Hyalangium gracile: one gene and its partner. The protein of the gene in region 1 interacts with the protein of each later gene in a pairwise test. Links are inferred from orthologs where the notes say so. Each region holds a gene or a part of one and is shown in the gene's direction. Other genes may lie near its edges.

Region 1 (9,734 bases):
CGGAGCGAGGCGGAGGAGCGAGCCGAGGCCGAAGGTCGGGCACGCCAGGAGGCGGAGGCGCGGGCCGAGGCCGAGAAGCAGGCACGCCAGGAGGCGGAGGAGCGGGCCGAGGCCGAGAGACAGGCCCGGGTTGAAGCGGAGGCGAGGGCCGAGGCGGCGAAGCAGGCGCAGGCCGAGGCGGAGGCAAGAGCCGAGGCGGAAGCTCAGGCCCGTCAGCAGGCCGAGGAACGCGCGGCGGTGGAGGCCCAGCGGAGCGCCGAGGCGGAGGCGCGGGCCGACACGGAGGCCCTGGCGCGAGCGGAGGCGGAAGCCCAGGCCGAGGCGGACTCCCTGGCTCGGACCGAGCTGGAGGCCCGGTGCAAGGCGGCAGCCGTGGGGCGCGCCGAGGCCGAGGCTCGGATCGAGGCCGAGGCGCACGCGCGCGAGGAAGCGGAGGCGCGGGCGGAGGCGGAGTCGCGACGCAGGGCCGAGGCCCAGGCGCGCGCGGAAGCAGCGCAGAAGGCCCAGGCCGTCGCGGAGGCGCGAGCGGAGGAGGAGCGTCAGGCGCGGGCCGAGGCGGAAGCCCGTCTCGAGGAGGAACGTCAGGCCCGGGCCGCTGCGGAGGCTCGCGCGGAGGGAGTGCAGCAGGACCGGTCCGCGACGCAAACGCATATCGAGGAGGAGCGTCAGGCGCGCGCCGCCGCGGAGGCCCGTGCGGAGCAAGAGCGCCAGAGCCGCGCCGCCGCGGAGGGACATGCCGAAGAGGCGCGTCAGGCCCAGGCTGCGGCCGAGGCGCGAGCGGAGGAAGCGCGTCAGGTCCATGCCGCCGCGGAGGCGAGCGCGAAGGAAGCGCGTGAGGCGCAGGCCGCCGCCGAGGTGCGAGCGGAGGAGGAGCGACGAGCCCGAGCCGCCGCGGAGGCCCGTGCGGAGGACGCAGCGCGTGCTCGCGCCGAGGCCGAGGAGCGGCTCCAGGCGCTGGCGCAGGCCCAGGCCGGCGCGGAGGAGCGGGCAGGCGTCGAAGCCCAGGCTCGCGAGGAGCTGGAGGCACGCCTCGCGGCCGCGCAGAAGGCACGCGGAGACTTCGAGGCGCGCGCCCGGCAGGAGCGGGAGAAGCGCCTGGCCGCGGAGGCTCGGCTCCAGTCCGAGCTCCAGACGCGCGCCGCGGCCGAGTCCCAGGCCCAGGATGAGCTGGAACGCCTCCAGGCCGAGGCGGAGTCCGAGGCCACCCGCGCCTCCGAGGAGCTCGCCCACTGGAAGGCCCAGGCGCGGCAGCTCGAGGAGGCGGGCCTCCGTGAGGCCGAAGAGGCCGTCGGTCGCCAGAAGCAGCTCCAGGAGCAGCTCGCGAAGCTGGAGGCGGAGCTGGCTCGCGAGCGCGAGGAGCGCGAGCGCCTGTCTCGGCAGCTCGAGCAGCTGAACGCGGAGAAGGCGCGCGCGGAGGCCGAGGTCGCGGAGCGTCTCGCCGCCGCCGAGCGCACACGCCGCGAGGCCGAGGAAGCCGCGCGCCGCGAGCTCGAGGCCGGCGCGAAGGCCCGCGCGGAAGCCGAGGAGCTGGCCGCTCGCATGCAGTCCGCCGTCCTTCAGATCGACGCGCCGGGACAGCCTCGGGTGGTGGTGCCTCGGGGCGGCAGCGTGACGCAGGAGGGGCTCGCGCAGCTGCTCCTCCGGCTCTGCGAGGCGCACGCCGAGGTGCGCCTGGAGCTCAAGGCGACCGACGCCCTGCGCATCCTCTGGCTGCGAAGAGGCAGCCTCGTGGGCGCGCTCTCGTCGGCGCCGGGAGAGAGCCTCGTCGATCGTGCACGCCGGGACGGCCTCATCAACGCGCGCCAGGAGCACGAGCTGCGCCTGGTGCGAGCCACCTCCACGGGCGCCCTGCTCGAGGCGCTGCGAGGCAGGGGCTACCTGCGCGAGGCCGAGGCCGTGCCGCTCGTGCAGCGCTACACGGAGCAGGTCTTCCTCGACGCCTTCACCGAGCCGTCCTCGCTCTACCGCGTGGCGGATGAGTCACCGCCGCACGAGGTGGCGCTCGCGGCCGCCACGCGCCCGCCGCTGCACCTGCTGGCCGAGGCGCTGCGCAACTCCCTCTCCGTGGAGTCCTTCGTGACGCAGGTGGGCGGGCTGCGCGCCGTCGTGGCGCGTGGGGCCGCGGGGCTCCAGCCCGAGGGCTTCGGCCTCTCGGCGCGAGAGCTCCAGCTGCTGGCCAGGGTGGACGGAGAGCGGACGCTGGAGGAGCTGCTGCTCGCCGCGGGGCTGCCGCAGGAGACGGTGCTCAAGACGTTCGCGGTGGCCAGGGCGCTGGGGCTGGTGGCGCTGCGGCCCGCGACGGAGCCCGCTGGCGAGCTGCCGCCCGAGCTGGACATCCGCCGGCTCGAGGCCAAGTTCGAGGAGATCCAGGAGGCGGACTACTTCACGGTGCTGGGCCTGGCGCGCACGGCGGGAGGCGAGGAGGTGAAGCGCGCCTTCGAGCGGCTCTCCACGGAGTTCCACCCACTGAGGTTCGCGGGCCACCCGGACGCCTCGCTCCAGTATCGCGCCCAGCAGATCCGCGACGTGCTGGCGGAGGCGGCGCGAGCGCTCGCCGACGACAAGCTCCGCGCGGAGTACGCCCGCAACCTGCTGGACTGAGGAAGCCTCCCGCGGGGCTCCGCTCAGCGACCGAGGTGGGGCGCCGGGTGCTTCCCCCGGGGCCGGACGACGCCTGGCTGCGTACGGCGTGGGAGCGAGGCCCCGTCCTGCCATCGAGGGCCTCCAGGCCGCCCCTCGCCCGACGTGGACACATGGAAGACGGACATGGACTGCGTGAAGGACTCGGCCTGGGAGGCCAGCTCCTCCGCCGTGGAGGCCAGCTCCTCCGCCGTGGAGGCGCTGCGCTGGGTCACCTCGTTGACCTGCAGGATGGCGCCGTGGATCTGCGCCATTCCCTCGCGCTGCTCCTGCGAGGCGGTCGCCACGCCTTGCACCAGCTCGGTCGTCCGAAGGATGGCGGGCACCAGCGCCTGGAGCACCTTCCCGGAGCGCTCGGCCAGCTGGATGCTCGAGGCGGCCACGCCACGGATCTCCCGCGCCGCCTGCCGGCTGCTCTCGGCCAGCCTGCGCACCTCCGAGGCCACCACCGAGAAGCCTCGGCCCTGCTCTCCGGCCCGTGACGACTCGATGGCCGCGTTGAGCGAGAGCAGGTGGGTGCGGTAGGCGATCTCCTCGATGATGGCGATCCGGCTGGTGATGGTCCGCATGGCCTCGACGGTCGCCTGCACCGTGGCGCCTCCCTCCTCGGCCTCGCGAGCGCTCGTCGCCGCCAGTCGAGCCACCTGCTGGCTCTGTGCGGCATTGGTCAGGATGGAGGCATTGAGCAGCTCGATCGTGGAGGAGGTCTCCTCCGTCGCGGCGGCCTGCTCCTGGGTGCCCTGCGCCATGGTCTGGGCCGTGGAGGACACCTGCTGGGACACCACCGAGAGGGAGCGGGCCCCCTCCAGCACCTCGCCGATCATGGTGGACAGCCGCGCGGACATCTCGTTCATCGCGCGCAGCAGCCGCCCCGTCTCGTCGGGGCTCGTGCTGGGCAGGCGCCCGGTCAGATCTCCCGCGGCGATCCGCTCGGCCAGACCGACCGCGTCGTCCAGGGGACGGGTGATGCTCCTGCCGATGAAGAAGCTCAGCGCTGCTCCCAGCAGCGCCCCCGCGGCGATGAGCAGGATGGCCTCGGCGCCGGTCCGCTCGTAGCGAACGACCGCCTCCGCATACTCCTGCCCCGTGACGCGCAGCTGGAGCTCCTCCAGCTCGCTCAGCAGGGACGTGACCGGGTCGATGGCCGGATAGAGCTCCTGGTGGATGAAGCTCGTCAGCTGGGTGGCATCCTCTCGGGCCAGGATGTCCAGCAGCCGCCCCACGGCCGTGTCCGCGGCGCGCATCATCGGGCGGAGCCTCTCGATGAGGAGCGTCTCCTCGCTCACCATCCGCGTGCCCAGATAGCTCCGCCACCGCTGGTCGATGACCCGTCGCGCCTCCTCCACCTGCATCCGGCCTTGCACCCAGCTCATGTGTCCGCTGCGGACCTTGTGCGCGGCCTCCGCGATGCCCAGCCCGTACATGTCCGAGATGACCTTCAGGTCTCGCAGGGGGACCACGCGATCCTTGTAGACGGTCGCGAACCCCTGCTGGGTCAGCTCCAGGTTCCAAAGGCCCTGCACGCCCAGCGCGGTGAGCAGGGCCACCAGCGTGCCCGCCAGGAACATCAATCTGTTGCCAACGCGGAGCCGTGCCAGCATGGAGTCCCCCCAAGGACAGACTGGAGCCGGTGCTCGAGCCTGTTCAGAGTCTGACACGCTGGTGATACTGACGTCTGCGTCGAGCGCGGTTCCCTCTTGGACAGGAGTGTCATGCCACCCGGACCATCGCTCTCCTCGTTTGCCGGCCTCCCCGCGGAGCCCGAGGTCCTCATCGAGTGCCCTCGCGGCTCCTTCGTGAAGCGGCGGGCGGACGGGAGCATCGACTTCATCTCTCCGGTGCCGTGTCCCTACAACTACGGGTGCATTCCAGGCTTCGCCTCGGACGACGGGGACCCGCTGGATGTGGTGGTGCTCGGCCCGCGCCTGCGACAGGGAGAGCGGCTGCACGTACCCGTCGTGGGGGTGGTGGACTTCATCGACGCGGGTCGGGGAGACCCCAAGGTCATCTGCAGCACCCGGCCGCTGGGGGAGCAGGAGAGGGTAGGGGTGGAGCGCTTCTTCCGGGTGTACGCCCGCTTCAAGCGGGTGCTCCACCGGGTGCGCGGTCAGGTGCCCGACACCCGCTTCCGGGGGTGGCTCGTCGGCCCGGACGGAGGGCTGCGGAACGGGTAACGCCCGGGCCCTTGCCGGGTTGCCCGCACGCGTCAGGAGGGTTAAGAGAGACCCCTATGGTTCGCGAGATCCTGATCTGGCCCGATCCCATCCTGAAGCAGAAGGCAAAGCCCGTGGCCAAGGTGGACGACTCCGTCCGCGCCTTGGTGAAGGACATGTTCGAGACGATGTATGCCGCTGACGGCGTGGGCCTCGCGGCTCCGCAGGTCGGCATCCTGCAGCGCATCATCGTCCTGGACACCACCCCCCGGCAGCCGGAGTCCAAGCCCCTGGCGATGATCAACCCGGAGATCATCGCCATGGAGGGCGAGCTCACCTACACGGAGGGCTGCCTCTCCATCCCCGGCGAGGCCGAGGACGTGGACCGCGCGGCCATCGTCACGGTGAAGTTCCTCGACGCCGAGGGCAAGGAGCAGACGCTCGAGTGTGACGGGCTGCTGGCCATCGCGGTGCAGCACGAGACGGACCACCTGAACGGCACGGTGTTCGTGGACCACGTCTCCACGCTCAAGCGCGAGCTCATCCGCAAGCGGATGAAGCGCCTCAAGTCCGAGCGCGAGGAGCGTCCGTCGGCATCGTAGTCGGCTTCACGCGCACGCCGCGCTTGGGGCACAGGTCCGCCACCACGCAGCGCGCGCAGGCGGGCGAGCGGGCGAAGCACGTCCGGCGCCCGTGCCATACCAGGAGCTGGTGGCCCTGGAACCACCGCTCCGGAGCCACCACGGCCTGGAGTTCCTTCTCGATCTTGTCCGGGTGCTGCTGCCGGGAGAAGTCCAGCCGGCCCGCGAGCCGCTTCACGTGGGTGTCCACGGGGAAGGCCGCATCGCCGCCCAGGTGGATGCACACCACGCCCGCCGTCTTGCGCCCCACGCCCGGAAGCTGCTCCAGCGCCTCTCGGGAGGTGGGCACCTGGCCGCCGTGCTGGGCCACCAGGGCCTTGGCCGCCGCGACGATGTTCTTCGCCTTGGCGCGGTACAGGCCGCACGTCTGGATGAAGGGCTCCACCGCCTCGGGTTTCACGGAGGCATAGGCCTGGGCATCCGGGAAGCGCTGGAACAGGGCCGGCGTCACCATGTTCACCCGCTTGTCCGTGCACTGCGCGGAGAGGATGACGGCCACCAGCAGCTCCAGGGGGCTACGATAGTCGAGCTCGATCCGCACCTCTGGCATCTCGGCCTCCAGCCGCTCCAGCACCAGTCCCGCCCGCCGCCGCTTCGCCTCGAGAGTCTCGCGTCCCACGCCTTCGTTGTATGACATAACCGCCCTCGTCGTAGAAGAGGGAACCCACCCAGCAGGTAGGTAGGAAAAGCCATGAAGCCCATCGACTTCCGCTCGGACACCGTGACGAAGCCCACCCCCGCCATGCGCCGCGCCATGGCCGAGGCCGAGGTGGGGGACGACGTGTACGGGGAGGACCCCACGGTGAACCGGCTCGAGCAGCGGGTCGCCGAGCGGCTGGGGCTGGAGGCCGCCCTGTTCGTCCCCTCGGGCACGCAGTCCAACCAGCTCGCCATGGGCCTGCACTGCCGCCCGGCCGACGAGGTGATCACCGAGGCGGGCAGCCACATCGTCCAGTACGAGGGCGGCGCGGTGTCGGCGCTCTGGGGCATCCAGCCGCTGATGCTGCCCGGCGAGCGCGGGCTGCTGACGCCGGCGCAGGTGGCGGAGGCGGTGCGCGGGGAGAACATCCACGCTCCGCGCTCGCGGCTGCTCTCGCTGGAGAACACCCACAACAAGGGGGGCGGCACGGTGTGGCCGCTGGAGCGCTTCCGGGCGGTGGTGGAGGTGGCTCGCAAGGCGGGGCTCGCCGTGCACCTGGACGGGGCGCGCCTCTTCAACGCCGAGGTGGCCACGGGCACCCCGGCCTCCGCCTGGGCGAAGCTGGCGGACACCACCTCCGTGTGCTTCTCCAAGGGGCTGGGCGCGCCGGTGGGCTCGGCGCTGGTGGGCTCGGCGGCGCTGATCCGCGAGGCGCGGCGGCTGCGGAAGCGGCTGGGTGGCGGCATGCGTCAGGCGGGCCTGCTGGCCGCCGCGGCGCTCTACGCGCTGGAGCACCACGTGGAGCGGCTGGCCGAGGACCACGCCCACACGCGCCGGCTGGCGGCGGGGCTCGCCGAGCTCTCCGGGGTGAAGGTGGAGCCCTCCCAGGTGGAGACCAACATCCTCCTCGTGGAGTTCACCCGCCCGGCCAGTGAAATGGTGTCCCGGCTGGCCTCGCTCGGGGTTCTCCTGAATGCCACGGGCGCCCACACCGCCCGCCTGGTGTGCCACCTGGACATCTCGGCCGCCGACATCGACGAGGCGCTCAGCCGGATCCGCCGGGCCCTCGAATCTTGACGGCCGGCAGGGCGTGGTAGGCTCCCGGGGCCTTGGCCCGTCTCATTGCCCTCTCCTTGATTGCGCTGGTGTCCGCGTGCGTCACTCCGCGCGCGGACGACAAGCTCAGCTTCGAGGAGGCGTTCGGCCCGCGTCCCACGGAGCCGGAGGCCCCGCCCGCTCCCGCGCCCGTACCGAGGGCTCGGGCGCGCGGCAAGGCGCGAGAGCTGAAGGCGCCGGGCAAGGAGCTGCCCACGGCGCGCACCTCGCCGGAGCTGCAGGCCGCGCTCGCCTCGTTCGTGAACAAGGCCCGGGAGTACCGCCGGCACGTGAGGCGGGGCAGCCCCATGCCCTCCGAGCAGGAGGAGAACTGGGGGAGCGTGACGGACGCGCTGGACACCTTCCTCCAGCGTCCGGCGGAGAAGACGTCCTCCATGGACATCGTCCGCGCCCGGGTGACGCTCGAGGCGGAGCTGGAGGAGGACGCGCGCTCCTACGGAGACATCCCCGAGTCGCTGGCCGAGACGGTGATGACGCGGGTGAGCGAGCTCTCCGTCCGCATGGCGGAGGTGCGCCGGCTGATGGTGAAGACGGTGGATGCGCCGCCGCGCTTCACCTGGCCCATCTTCCCCGTCTCGGTGACGAGCGGCTTCGGCGAGCGGGCCCACCCCATCCTGGGAGAGATGAAGGAGCACCTGGGCGTGGATCTCGCCGCCAAGCGGGGCCAGGCGGTGCTGGCCGCGGCCCCGGGCGTGGTGCTCACCGCCGGGTGGAACGGCGGCTATGGCTACCAGGTGGAGATCCAGCACGCCTCGCGCATCACCACGCGCTACAGCCACCTGGCGCGCGTGACGGTGGAGCCGGGGCAGATCCTCGAGCGGGGCGACCTGGTGGGGCTGGCCGGAGACACCGGCATGGCCACCGGGGTGCACCTGCACTTCGAGGTGTGGCGGGACGGCCGCCCGAGGGATCCGCTCGACGAGCTGGACCGCGGCAGCACGGTGGAGATCGGCGAGGTGTCCCTGGAGGACACGTCCGTCTCCGAGAAACGGCAAGGGCGCCGCCCTTCCCGGACGACGCCCCTGAGGTGAGGCCGAGGAGCGCGCCAGCTCTCGCGGGCGCTCCATCTGGCTTCGGGACTACAGCGAGTTCTTCAGCTCCTTGGCGGGACGGAAGCCGATGGTCTTCGAGGCCTTCAGCTTCATCATCTCGTTGGTCTGGGGGTTGCGGATCTTCCGCGCCTTGCGGGAGCGGACCGACCAGGTCCCGAAGCCGGGGTAGCTGAAGCGCGCGTCCTTCTTCACCGCCTTGCCGATGTTGCTGAAGACGATGTCGATGATCTCCGCGGCTGACTTCTTGGTCAGCTTGGACTGCGCTGCCACCACCTCCACGAGCTCTGCCTTGGTCATTCGCCCCTCCGTCTAGGGTTGTCTGGCTTGGAACCACAACCTGGTTGCGGTTGGTAACAAATCGCTCTTTTCCCTGTCAATGATAGACCCGCCCCCCTCACCTGAAAATGGTCCCCGCCTCGGATTTATTGACGACTGAGACAGCTGGCGTAGAGAGGAAATGATCGGGAAATCCGATACACCGTCACGTGACTCCCATGAGATTCATTGAGAGGGATTGTGATCGGTTGAGCAGGCTTTTCTCTGTCGATTCGATCACTTACGGGCTCGCGCTGATCCAGCGGCACGGGTGAGGCGGGGCTAGAGTGGGGGCCACATGAGCCCGCGCCTCCTCCTCTTCGCGTTGCCGCTGATCGCCGCCTGTCGGGCGCCCACCAACCCACCTGTCGTCCCGTCGACGCCCGCTCCCCGCGCGGGCGAGGTGTGGGTGGATGGGGCACGGCCCCAGTCCGGGGACGGCTCGCGGGAGCGGCCCTTCCGGACCCTGGCGGAGGGGCTGGCGGTGCGTCCCGCACCCACCGTGCACATCGCTCGGGGGATGTACGCCGGGCCCTTCCAGGTCGCGGCGGGCACCCGCCTGGTGGGGGAGGGGGACAGCACGGTGCTGTACGCGGAGGGCCGAGAGCAGGTGCTCTGGCTGGAGGCCGGGGCCTCGCTCGAGCGCCTGTCGCTCCAGGGTGGGGGGTGGGGCGTGGAGGTGACGGGGACGCTGAGGCTCGAGGGGGTGGCCTTCAGCGGACAGCGAAAGGGGGCGGTCCGGCTGATCGGCGGCCAGCTGGTGGCCAGGGGCGTCCGCTTCGAGGCGAGCCTCTCGGAGACGGTGGGCGTCTCGCTGGAGGAGGCGGCCCGCGCGGACGTGAGGGAGAGCACGTTCCTGGGGCCATGGCGCCGAGGGGTGCACGTGCAGGGCGGCGCCGAGGCGGTGCTGGAGGGCGTGTCCTTCCAGGGCGCGGTGATGGCGCTGGACCAGGAGGGCGGGCGTGTCCAGATGAAGCGGGTGAAGGTGGAGGGGGGCCGGGGCCCGGGGCTGCTGGTTCGGGACGGGGCGCTGGAGCTCGAGGAGGCGCAGGTGACGGGCCACGAGTACGGGCTGGCCAGCAACGGCGCGAAGCTGCAGGTCCGGGGGTTCACCTCGGTGAAGGCGGAGCGAGCCGGACTGGGCCTCACCCGGTCCACGGGGCAGCTCGTGGGCCTG
Region 2 (9,932 bases), on another replicon or contig:
ATCATGATGTACCAGATGGCGGCGCGCAGCTCGGAGCTGGGCTGGGACTACTTCCTCAACCTGATGGCGGTCATCTCCATCAACCTGGGCGTGGTGAACCTGCTGCCCATCCCCATCCTGGACGGCTTCCACCTGGTGGCCGCGGGCTGGGAGAGCATCCGGCGCCGTCCCATCCCGGTGCGTGTCCGGGAGGTCGCCAACGTCATCGGCCTGGCGATGCTGGTGCTGCTGATGCTGGTGGCGTTCTTCAACGACATCACCCGGTGAGCGGAACGTTGACGCGGCTGCTCGTGGTGGTGCTGGGGATGGGGCTGCTGACGGGCTGCGCCTCGCGCGCGGCCCGGCCCGATCGGCCCGAGAGCTCCGAGGGGAGGGCTGGCTCCGAGGAGTCTGGCGACACGCCGGAGAAGGGCTCGCGTGCCTATCTGGGCGAGGGCCTGGCCTCGTACTACGGCCCGGGCCTGCACGGCCGGCCGACGGCGAGCGGCGAGCGCTTCGACCAGAACGCGATGACGGCGGCCCACCGTACGATGCGCTTCGGCGCCTGCGTGCGGGTGGTGAACATGGAGAACGGCAAGTCCGTGGAGGTGCGCATCAACGATCGGGGCCCCTTCAAGGCCGAGCGCATCATCGACGTGTCGCTGGGCGCCGCGCGCAAGCTGGACATGGTCTCGAAGGGGCTGGCGCGGGTGCGGCTGTACCGGTGCCAGGACGCGAAGCCGGTGACGTCCTTTTCCGTCCCTCTCGAGGCGCTCCCGGGGTAGAGGAGTGCCGTGTTCCTCGCGCTCGACACCTCCACGCTGACGCTGTCGCTGGCCCTGGTCGAAGGGGTGGGGGAGGACGTGCGCTCCCTGGAGCACGTGGTGGTGGGGCCGCCGCGGAAGCAGAGCGAGGTGCTGCCCGGAGTGGTGGGCGAGCTGCTCGCGCGGCATGGCGTGAAGCTGGCGCAGCTGGAGGGGCTGGTGGTGGGGCTGGGGCCCGGATCCTTCACTGGCCTGCGCATTGGCCTGGCCACGGTGAAGGCGCTGGCCTACGCGGCGCGGCTGAAGGTGGTGGGCGCCTCCTCGCTGGCGGCGGTGGCGCTGGAGGGGCCCGAAGGCCCGCCGCTGTTCTGCCTCGCGGTGGCGCGCAAGGATGACCTGTACCTGGGCGCGTACCGGCGGCGCGGGCGGACCGTGGAGGCGCTGGAGCCCGAGACGGCGATGTCCCCGGAGGAGGTGGCGGCGAGGCTGGCCGCCGAGCCCGAGGCGCTCGCGCTGGGGCCCGCGCTGACGGACTACCGCGCCGCGCTGGAGGCGGCGGGAGTCGCTCCGGGGCGACTGCTGACCGGGCCGGTGTTCCCGTCGGCGGTGGAGCTGGCGCGGCTGGCCCGCTTCCCTGAGACGCAGCCGCTGGAGGCCGTGTTCGCGCTGGAGCCGCACTACGTCCGGGCCTCCGAGCCCGAGCGCAACCCGAAGTTCCCTCCGCTGCCGGGGCCGGCGCCTACGGCTCGCTTGAAAGAGGACTGATGGCCACGCTCACCCTCCAGTGGGGCTGAGCGGGAACGACTCGCCGGGCCTGTGTGTCCACTCCGCGTGCCGCTCATGTCCTTGTCTCTCGCGCGCTGGCTCGGCGTACTGCTGGTCGGAGTGCTCCCTCTCTCCGCGATGGCCGCGGGGCCGGTGGCTTCGGATGTCTTCGAGGCCTACCTCCATCCTCCCGCGCCTCCCGCGGACGCCTTCGATCCGCTGCCGGGCTCCAAGGGAGCTCAGGCTGGGAGCGAGGTGCGAGCGCTGGCGCACGGGCGCGTGGAGACCGTGGACGCGGAGCGCCACACCCTCACGCTGGAGCACTTCTATTACGAGAACCACGAGCTGCTCCGGGTCCGCTCGGAGTACGCGGGGCTGGAGGCCGTGACGCTGCGTCCCGGCGAGCCCGTCCAACGAGGGCAGCGGCTGGGCCGGGTGGGCGCGAAGGGGAAGCTCTCGGTGACGCTGAACACGGGGAAGCGGCTCTCCGACGCCGAGGCCCGACGCTTCACCCAGGCTCGAGCGCGCCTGATGCTGCCGGCGAGCGAGCGGGTGCTGCTGCTCGTCTCCCAGGAGCGCCACGAGATGCGCCTGTACGAGCTGGGGCGCGAGGTGGACCGCGTGGAGGTGGGCTTCGGTCAGGCCGAGGGCCGCAAGCAGAAGCGCGGCGACAACCGCACCCCCCTGGGCATGTACTTCGTGGTGCAGAAGCACCGGGGCTCCTTCTCCGGGCCCTACGCGGAGTTCTTCGGAGGCCACTGGATCCGCCTCAACTACCCCAACGCCTGGGACGCGGACCGGGGCCTGGAGCAGGGGCTCATCACCTCCGAGGTGCGTGACCGGATCGCCCGCGCCTGGGCCGAGCGCAAGCCCACGGACGCCTCCACGCGCCTGGGCAGCGGCATCGGCTTCCACGGCTGGGCGGGGCAGTGGACGCGCGACGAGACGGGCGGCCGGCTCTCCTGGGGCTGCGTCGTCATGCACAACCCGGACATCTCCCGCCTCTTCGACCGGGTGCCCGAGGGCGCCATGGTCGTCCTCTTCTGAGGCCACGTCAGGCTGGTTCCGTGTGTCTGCGCACATTGTCACACCCGTATTGACAAAAAAAGTTGTCAATGTTCCTATGGCTCCATGCTGGACGTGGAAGTCATCGAGGATCCGGCGGCTGCGACGGTGGCGCTCGAGCCCGTCCGGAGCCGCCTGCTGGCGGAGCTGGCTCAGCCTGCGTCCGCGGCCGCCCTCGCGACGCGTCTGGGCCTCGCGCGCCAGAAGGTCAACTACCACCTGCGAGCCCTCGAGGAGCACGGGCTGGTGCGGGTGGCGGAGACGCGCCAGTGGGGAGGGCTGACGGAGCGCCTGCTGGTGGCGACCGCCGCTTCCTACCTCGTGTCGCCCAGCGCGATGGGGCCGGTGGCCACGGATCCGGGCCGGGCCGCGGATCGGCTCTCGGCCAGCTACCTCATCGCCCTGGCCGCCCGCATCGTGCGCGAGGTCAGCACCATGGTTCGCCGCTCAGTGGAGCTGGGCAAGCGCCTGCCGACCCTGTCGGTGGACACCGAGATCCGCTTCCGCTCCCCGGCGGAGCGGGCCGCCTTCAGCCAGGAGCTCGCCGACACCGTCACCAGGCTCGTGGCGCGCTACCACGATGCCTCCGCTCCCGGTGGTCGGGCGCATCGCCTGGTGATCGTCGCGCACCCGTTGCCTCTCGAACCCTCGAATCAGGAGCCATCATGACCGTGAAGAAGGAAGCCTCTGGACGCCGCTCGGTGCAGGTCGAAGTCGAAGTCCCAGGTACCCCCGAGCAGGTCTGGGAGGCCATCGCCACAGGGCCCGGCATCTCGGCCTGGTTCGTCCCGAGCGAAGTCGAAGGGCGGGTGGGCGGCGCCGTCGTCTCGCACTTCGGCCCGGGCATGGACGCCAAGGCCACCGTGACGGTCTGGGAGGCACCCCACCGGTTCGTTGCCGAGGGCGAAGCTATGGGGCCCAACGCTCCGTCGATCGCCACCGAGTGGATCGTCGAGGCCCGCTCCGGCGACACCTGTGTCGTGCGGGTCGTCCACAGCCTCTTCGCGAGCACCGATGACTGGGACGATCAGCTCAACAGCATCGAGGCCGGCTGGCCTGGCTTCTTCCGCATCCTGCGCCTGTACCTCGCGCACTTCCGTGGCCAGCCCTGCTCGATCCTGTCGTTGATGGGCACCAGCCCGGAGGCCCTGGCCGAGGCATGGGAGAAGCTGACGGGCCCGCTGGGGCTCGCGAACGCCGCCCAGGGACAGCGGACGAGCGCGCTTCCCGAAGCACCGCCCCTCGCCGGGAGCGTCGAGAGCGTCGAGACGAACCCGCAGATTCGTGGGCTCGTGCTCCGGATCGACTCGCCAGCCCTTGGAGTCGCCACCCTGGGAGCCTTTCCCATGGGGGAGCAGGTGCAGATCGTCGTCCAGCTCTATCTGTACGGTGAGCAGGCGCCCGCCGCCGTTGCCCGCGCCGAGCCCGCCTGGCGTGCCTGGATGAATTCGCGCTTCCCCATGATCATGGGTGGGCTGGCCTGTTAGCCCGATTGAGGATGGGGCCGGGCTGGCGTAAAGGGACGCGCCATGAACGAGAACGTACGGATCGCCGTGGTGGGAGCCACCGGAGTGGTGGGTCGCGAGGTGCTCTCCGCGCTGCTCGATCAGGGCGTGTCCTCCGAGCGGCTCACCGTCCTGGCCTCCGAGCGCTCCGAGGCCGTCGAGCTGGAGTACGGCGAGGACACGCTGGAGGTGGAGAAGGCCACCCCTGAGGCTTTCCGAGGCGTGGGCCTGGCGCTGCTGGCCACCCCGGCGAGCGCGTCCCGCACGCTGGCGCCCATCGCCCAGGCCGCGGGCGCCTGGGTGGTGGACGCCAGCTCCGCCTTCCGCGCGGACGGCAACGTCCCCCTGGTGCTGCCCACCTTCAACCCCGAGGTGCTGGGCGCCACCTTCAAGGGCCGCGTCGTCAGCCTGCCGTCCGCGGTGTCCAGCGCCCTCGTCTCCATCGTCGCGCCGCTGCAGAAGGCATTTGGCGGCGTCGTCCGGGTCCAGGTGACGGCGATGATGGGCGTGTCCTCGGCGGGCGTGACGGGGGTGAACGAGCTGGAGAAGCAGACCGCCGGCCTGCTCTCCGGCCGAGAGCCCGAGGCCCATGCCTTCCCCCAGCGCGTCGGCTTCAACCTGGTGCCGCAGGTGGGCCCCTTCATGGCCAACTCGCCTTGGACGGAGGAGGAGGCGGGCTGGACGCTCGAGGCGGCGCGGCTGTTCGGCGCCCGGGGAGAGACGCCCGTCATCGCCGGCACCGCCGTGCAGGTGCCCACCTTCTACGGCCACGGGCTGAGCCTGCACGTGCAGCTCAAGGTGCCCGCACCCGTGGAGCAGGCCCGCGCCGCGCTCAAGACGTCCCCCGCGCTCAAGGTGCTGGATGCGCCCGGCGAGAAGGTCTACCCCATGCCCATGCTCGTGGCGGGGGATCCAACGGTCCACGTCGGCAGGTTGCGCACCTTTCCCCAGGCACCCGAGTGGCTCACCCTCTTCGCCGTGGTGGACAACGCCGGCCGAGGCGGGGCGCTCAACCTGGTGGAGGCCGGGCTGCGGCTGCTCCAGCGTCCCGCCTGACAATTTGGCACACGCCCCAGGCCGGGCTTGCCCATTTGGCGGAATGGCGGGGGCGTTCCCTCTGGGAATGAAGGGCGCGACCCCCCGTTTCAGCTGGCCCCCCACTTGCTAGGTTCATCTCCGTCCATGCGTTCCCTGCTGATAGCCCTCACGCTGACTGCAACCACGGCCTGGAGCCAGACCGCGTTGCAGCTGTCCCTGCCCAACAACGACGACGAGCTGCGCGTGCCCAAGGGGCCCTGCGATTTGACTCGCACGGTCAACTGGGCCCACGGCATCACCACGCTCGTCTGTGACGATCTGAAGTTCTGGATCGCGGAGACCTGCTCGGATGAGCCGCCCAGTGGCACGACGCTGGTGGACAGCGTGGCCAAGGAGCAGGTGCTGACCAACCGCTCCGGCACGGTGTCCTTCGAGGTGGGGGAGCTCCCGCTCTTCAAGGGCGGAGAGACGCAGTGCCCCGCCGAGGGCCGGCAGGTGGAGTACAAGCTGTGCGCCTCCATCCCGATCGCGGGTGGCCTGAGCGGCGACTGCTCGTCCAACTCCAAGAACTACCAGAAGGACGACGTGGACGTGACGTACGATGCCCAGCCTCCGGAGGCTCCCTCCATCGAGCGGATCTCTCCGCTGGACGGGGCCCTGTCCGTGCGCGTCACCGTCCCGGATGACACCAGCGAGCTCAAGCTCCACATCGAGCGGACGGACGGCTCCGGCGGTCGGGATCTGCGCCAGTCCTCGGATCAGTCGCTGTTCAAGGTGGAGAACCTGGAGAACGGTGTGACATACCGCCTCACCGCGACGGCGGTGGATGCGGCGGACAACGAGAGTGCGGCATCGGAGGCCCAGGAGGGCACGCCGATCCACACCCTGGGTTTCTTCGACAGATATGTGGAAGCCAAGGGGCAGGAGATGGGAGGGTGTGGCGCGGCGGCGGGAGGTCTCGCGAGTGGTTGGGTGCTGGTCGCCCTGGGGTTCTGGCTGTCTTCAAGGAGAAACCGGTCATGAGTCGAGCAGTGGCTCTCGGCGTCATCGCGCTTCTGGGCGCGCTGCCGAGCCAGGCGCTGGAGGTCTCCGACGCGCCCCGCGCGCCCGTGGGTTCCCCCCGCACGGGCGCGGTGGAGTTCAAGCTGGGTGGTTACAAGCCGCGCATCGACACCGAGGAGGGCCTGGACGGCGAGCCCTACAAGGACACGTTCGGTGACGCGTCGCTGCTGCTCTTCGAGCTGGAGCTGCAGCGCTACTTCTACCAGGGCTTCGGCACGGCGGGCGTGGGCTTCTCGGCGGGCTACGCGGAGAAGTACGCCGACACCCTCACCGACGACGGCGATCCGGCCGAGGAGAAGACGGCGCTCAAGGTGGTGCCGCTCAAGCTCAACGCCCTCTACAAGTTCGACTACGCGGCCTTCCGCTGGGGCGTGCCGCTGGTGCCCTACGGCAAGCTGGGGCTCATCTACATGCCCTGGTGGATCGAGAAGGGCGGGGAGACGCAGGAGCTGAGCGGCCGCTCGGGCAAGGGCGGCCGGTGGGGCTACGGCTTCACGGCGGGCGTCTCGTTCCTGCTGGACGTGCTGGAGCCGCGCCTGGCCCGGGACTTCGACTCGGACATCGGCGTCAACCACAGCTACTTCTTCGCCGAGTGGACCTACGCTGAAGTGAACAACTTCGGCAGTCCCGGGCTGGTTCTCTCCAGCCGACACTGGATGTTCGGGCTGGCCTTGGACTACTAGACCGCTCCATGCGGTCTTCCCCAAGCCTGTCCCTGAAAGTCCCGCTGTTCGTCCTCTCCGTGGTGGCCGGGGGCCTGCTGGCCGCTGGCTGCCACCGCGCGGTCAAGCCCGAGCTGGGGCCGGACCGCACGGTGGAGGCTGGAGTACCGGTGGAGTTCGGCTCGGCCCAGGAGGGCGCGCCGGACGTCACCTGGGATTTCGGGGACGGCACGCCCACCCAGAAGGGCCCCCGCGTCTCCCACGCCTTCGCGCGCTCGGGCGCGTACGCGGTGCGGGCGCTCGATGGCACGACGGAGGTCGGCCGCGCGCAGCTCACCGTGGTGCCCCGGCCGCTGCTGCGCGCCATCCCCGAGGACGCCACGGTGGCCATCTACATGCCCCGGCTGCGCGGCTCGGTGGAGCCGCTGGTGGACTTCTTCGAGCGCTTCGTGGGCCAGGACATGGCGCGCAGGCAGATCGAGGAGATGCCGCTGCTGCCCCTGGCGCTGCGGAGCCTGAAGGGGGAGGCCACCCCGGTGGACCCCGAGGAGGGCTTCGGCCTGTTCTCGGTGCCGGCCTTCCAGGGCGCGGTGATGCTGCTGGGGGTGACGGAGGGCCAGGCGGCCCTGGACAGTCTGGTGCGGGAGCTCGAGTCCAAGGGCCACCCGGTGGAGCGCAGGCCGGACGGGAGCGCGCGCATCGAGATGGCGGGCGTGGAGCCCGTCACGGCGTTCCTGGACCGGGGCTACCTGTACCTGGCGATGCCGCAGAAGGAGGAGGCCCAGGAGGGCGAGACTGTGAAGGCGGCGACCTCCTCGCCGGACGCGGAGGTGCTGCGCAAGGCCGTGGCGGGGTTCACCGGCCCGGGCCTGTCCGAGTCTCCGCTGCTGACGCAGCTGCGCGGCAAGGTGGCGGAGGGCAGCCTGTATACCTTCATCCGCTTCCCGGAGAAGCAGGGGGCCGGAGTGTTCCCCGGGTTCATGTCCTCGCTGCGCACGACGGAGGGCCGGGTGGAGCTGGACGGCTTCATGCCCGCGACCAAGCCGCTGCTCGATGGCAAGCAGGGGCCGCTCCCGGCGCTGCTGGACAAGGCCCCGCTGGGCCCCGTGGCGGTGGCGATGATGTCCATTCCTCCCAGCGAGATGGCCTCCATGCTCTTGGGTGCCCCCGGCTCGCCGCAGCGGACGGAGGCGCTGGAGAGCTGGCGGCAGCAGGGCGTCGACGCGGAGGCGCTGCTCGGCGCGGTGCGAGGGGACGTGACGCTGCTGGTGTACTTCGACGCGCCGGCCTTCTACCGGAACTTCCTGGGCAACAAGCGGCCCGAGCCGCGCGGCTCGGTGCTGCTGGAGGCGGGCCTGACGAACTCCGCGCCGGTGGTGGCGGCGCTCAACAAGGCCTTCGAGAAGGGCACCTGGAACGTGGAGCGCAGCCAGGAGAAGGGCGCCACCCGGTTCCGGATGCGGGTGATGGAGCAGCCGCTGGTGCTCACCGTGGCGGGGGACCGCCTGTCGCTGCAGGCGGGTGAGGCGCTGGACGCCAGGCCTCGCGGCAACGTGGGCGCCTCCCTGCAGGAGCGCTTCGGCTCCAGCGCGTTCGGGCCGAGCCACCTGTCGCTGATGGTGGACATGGGGCGGCTGCGCGCGGAGATGGATGCGCCCGAGCAGGTGCCGGGGATTCCCCAGGCGCAGCTCAGCGCGGCGAAGGCCATCGGCGGGGCCTTCCTGGATCAGCTCCCCCCGTTCGATCATGCCTTCCTGGACTTCTCGCCCGAGGAGGGCGGGGCCCGGCTGCGAGGCCGGATCATGCTGCGGACTCCCTGAGACATGGGCTCGATCTCCGTTCTCTACTTCGCCGCGGCGCGCGAGCGCGCGGGAGCCCAGCGCGAGACGCTGGAGGTGCCCGAGGGCGTGCGGGTGCGTGAGGTGCTGCGGCAGGTGGCCGAGCGCCACCCGGCGCTGGGGCCGCTGCTGCCGCACCTGCGCGTGGCGGTGAACCAGGAGTTCGTGGACGTGGAGGCCGAGGTGCCGGCCGGGGCGGAGCTGGCGCTCATTCCTCCGGTGTCGGGCGGCTCGGGGCTGTTCTCGGTGGTGGACCGGCCGCTGCGGCTGGAGGACGTGGTGGCGGCGGTGTCGGGCGAGGCGTACGGCGGGCTGGTGACGTTCTCGGGCTCGGTGCGCAACCAGACGGAGGGCCGGCGGGTGCTGAAGCTCGAGTACGAGGCCTATCCCCCCATGGCGGAGAAGCGGCTGGCGGCCATCGGCGCGGAGGTGGCCGAGCGCTGGAGCGGCACGCGCCTGGCCATCATGCACCGGGTGGGGACGCTGATGCCGGGAGAGCTGGCGGTGGTGATCGCCGCCGCGGCGCCCCACCGCAAGGAGGCGTTCCTGGCCTGCGAGCACGCCATCGAGCGGCTCAAGCAGGACGTGCCGATCTGGAAGAAGGAGTTCTTCGAGGACGGCGAGATCTGGGTCGGCCTGGGCCCGTAGCCGGAGCGCTCGCCGACCGCGGCTACTGGACGCCGAGGTGGGAGGGCACGGGGAGCGGGGTGCCGCCGTCGGTCCTGGGCTTCTGCTCGCTGGGGGAGATGGGCTTCAGGGGCGTGTCGATGCCCAGGGCCTTGCGCCGGGCCTCCGTCTTCTCCCTCGCCGCGGCGAGCGCCCGGGCATTGTTCTGCTGCATCGTCTCGGGGTCCGGGCCTCCGGCGAGGAACGCCAGGGGCATGCTCACGAAGAGGGCGATGGCCGCGGCGACGAGGACGACCATCTTGAGCCGGGACTGCTTCTCCCGGTCCTTGGCCACCGAGTGCTGGACGAGCAGATGGAGCTGGCCTTCGGTGAGCCGCAGCGTGGTGCCCTCGGGCAGCTCCACGCTGGTGCGGCCGTCGCGCCGCGAGAGCGCGGACTCGGGGACGCCGTGGAAGGCATCTCGCTTGGTGCTGCGCTCCAGCTTCACGTTGGGAGGGACGAAGACGCGATAGCCGTGCTCGGTGCGCTCGGCCAGGAGGAAGGGCTCTTCGGGCAGGGTGAAGCCGTAGAGCGGCACCAGCGCCTTCTCATCGGGCGCTGCGTGCACCTGGAGGTGCTCGGGGCCGA

Evidence for each region.
Region 2: the proteins of def (region 1) and KY572_RS27450 interact in binary tests that used the Escherichia coli proteins (3 or more experiments, as listed by UniProt). The link is inferred for Hyalangium gracile from one-to-one orthologs.

The regions. Positions count from the first base shown.
Region 1 is NZ_JAHXBG010000003.1:205,712-215,445, reverse strand. What follows is about bases 3,906-6,632. They hold def (peptide deformylase), read left to right. Parts: upstream 3,906-4,870; coding sequence 4,871-5,395; downstream 5,396-6,632. Other genes in these bases: ltaE (low-specificity L-threonine aldolase), read left to right, coding at 6,126-6,632; nth (endonuclease III), read right to left, coding at 5,358-6,071; KY572_RS07600 (inorganic diphosphatase), read left to right, coding at 4,353-4,814; KY572_RS07605 (methyl-accepting chemotaxis protein), read right to left, coding at 3,906-4,241. Also shown: KY572_RS47070 (hypothetical protein), read left to right, coding at 1-2,601; more of KY572_RS07605, read right to left, coding at 2,625-3,905; more of ltaE, read left to right, coding at 6,633-7,151; KY572_RS07580 (M23 family metallopeptidase), read left to right, coding at 7,184-8,221; KY572_RS07575 (HU family DNA-binding protein), read right to left, coding at 8,270-8,539; KY572_RS47065 (DUF1565 domain-containing protein), read left to right, coding at 8,856-9,734. UniProt on the Escherichia coli protein: Removes the formyl group from the N-terminal Met of newly synthesized proteins. Requires at least a dipeptide for an efficient rate of reaction. N-terminal L-methionine is a prerequisite for activity but the enzyme has broad specificity at other positions.
Region 2 is NZ_JAHXBG010000014.1:189,407-199,338, reverse strand. The notes cover bases 3,194-6,118. They hold KY572_RS27450 (aspartate-semialdehyde dehydrogenase), read left to right. Parts: upstream 3,194-4,102; coding sequence 4,103-5,134; downstream 5,135-6,118. Other genes in these bases: KY572_RS27445 (MXAN_2561 family MXYO-CTERM-anchored protein), read left to right, coding at 5,261-6,118; KY572_RS27455 (SRPBCC family protein), read left to right, coding at 3,239-4,060; KY572_RS27460 (winged helix-turn-helix domain-containing protein), read left to right, coding at 3,194-3,242. In the rest of the region: RIP metalloprotease RseP, read left to right, coding at 1-267; KY572_RS27475 (septal ring lytic transglycosylase RlpA family protein), read left to right, coding at 264-764; tRNA (adenosine(37)-N6)-threonylcarbamoyltransferase complex dimerization subunit type 1 TsaB, read left to right, coding at 774-1,508; KY572_RS27465 (L,D-transpeptidase family protein), read left to right, coding at 1,584-2,555; more of KY572_RS27460, read left to right, coding at 2,640-3,193; more of KY572_RS27445, read left to right, coding at 6,119-6,139; KY572_RS27440 (MXAN_2562 family outer membrane beta-barrel protein), read left to right, coding at 6,136-6,861; KY572_RS27435 (PKD domain-containing protein), read left to right, coding at 6,870-8,660; moaD (molybdopterin converting factor subunit 1), read left to right, coding at 8,664-9,326; KY572_RS27425 (hypothetical protein), read right to left, coding at 9,349-9,932.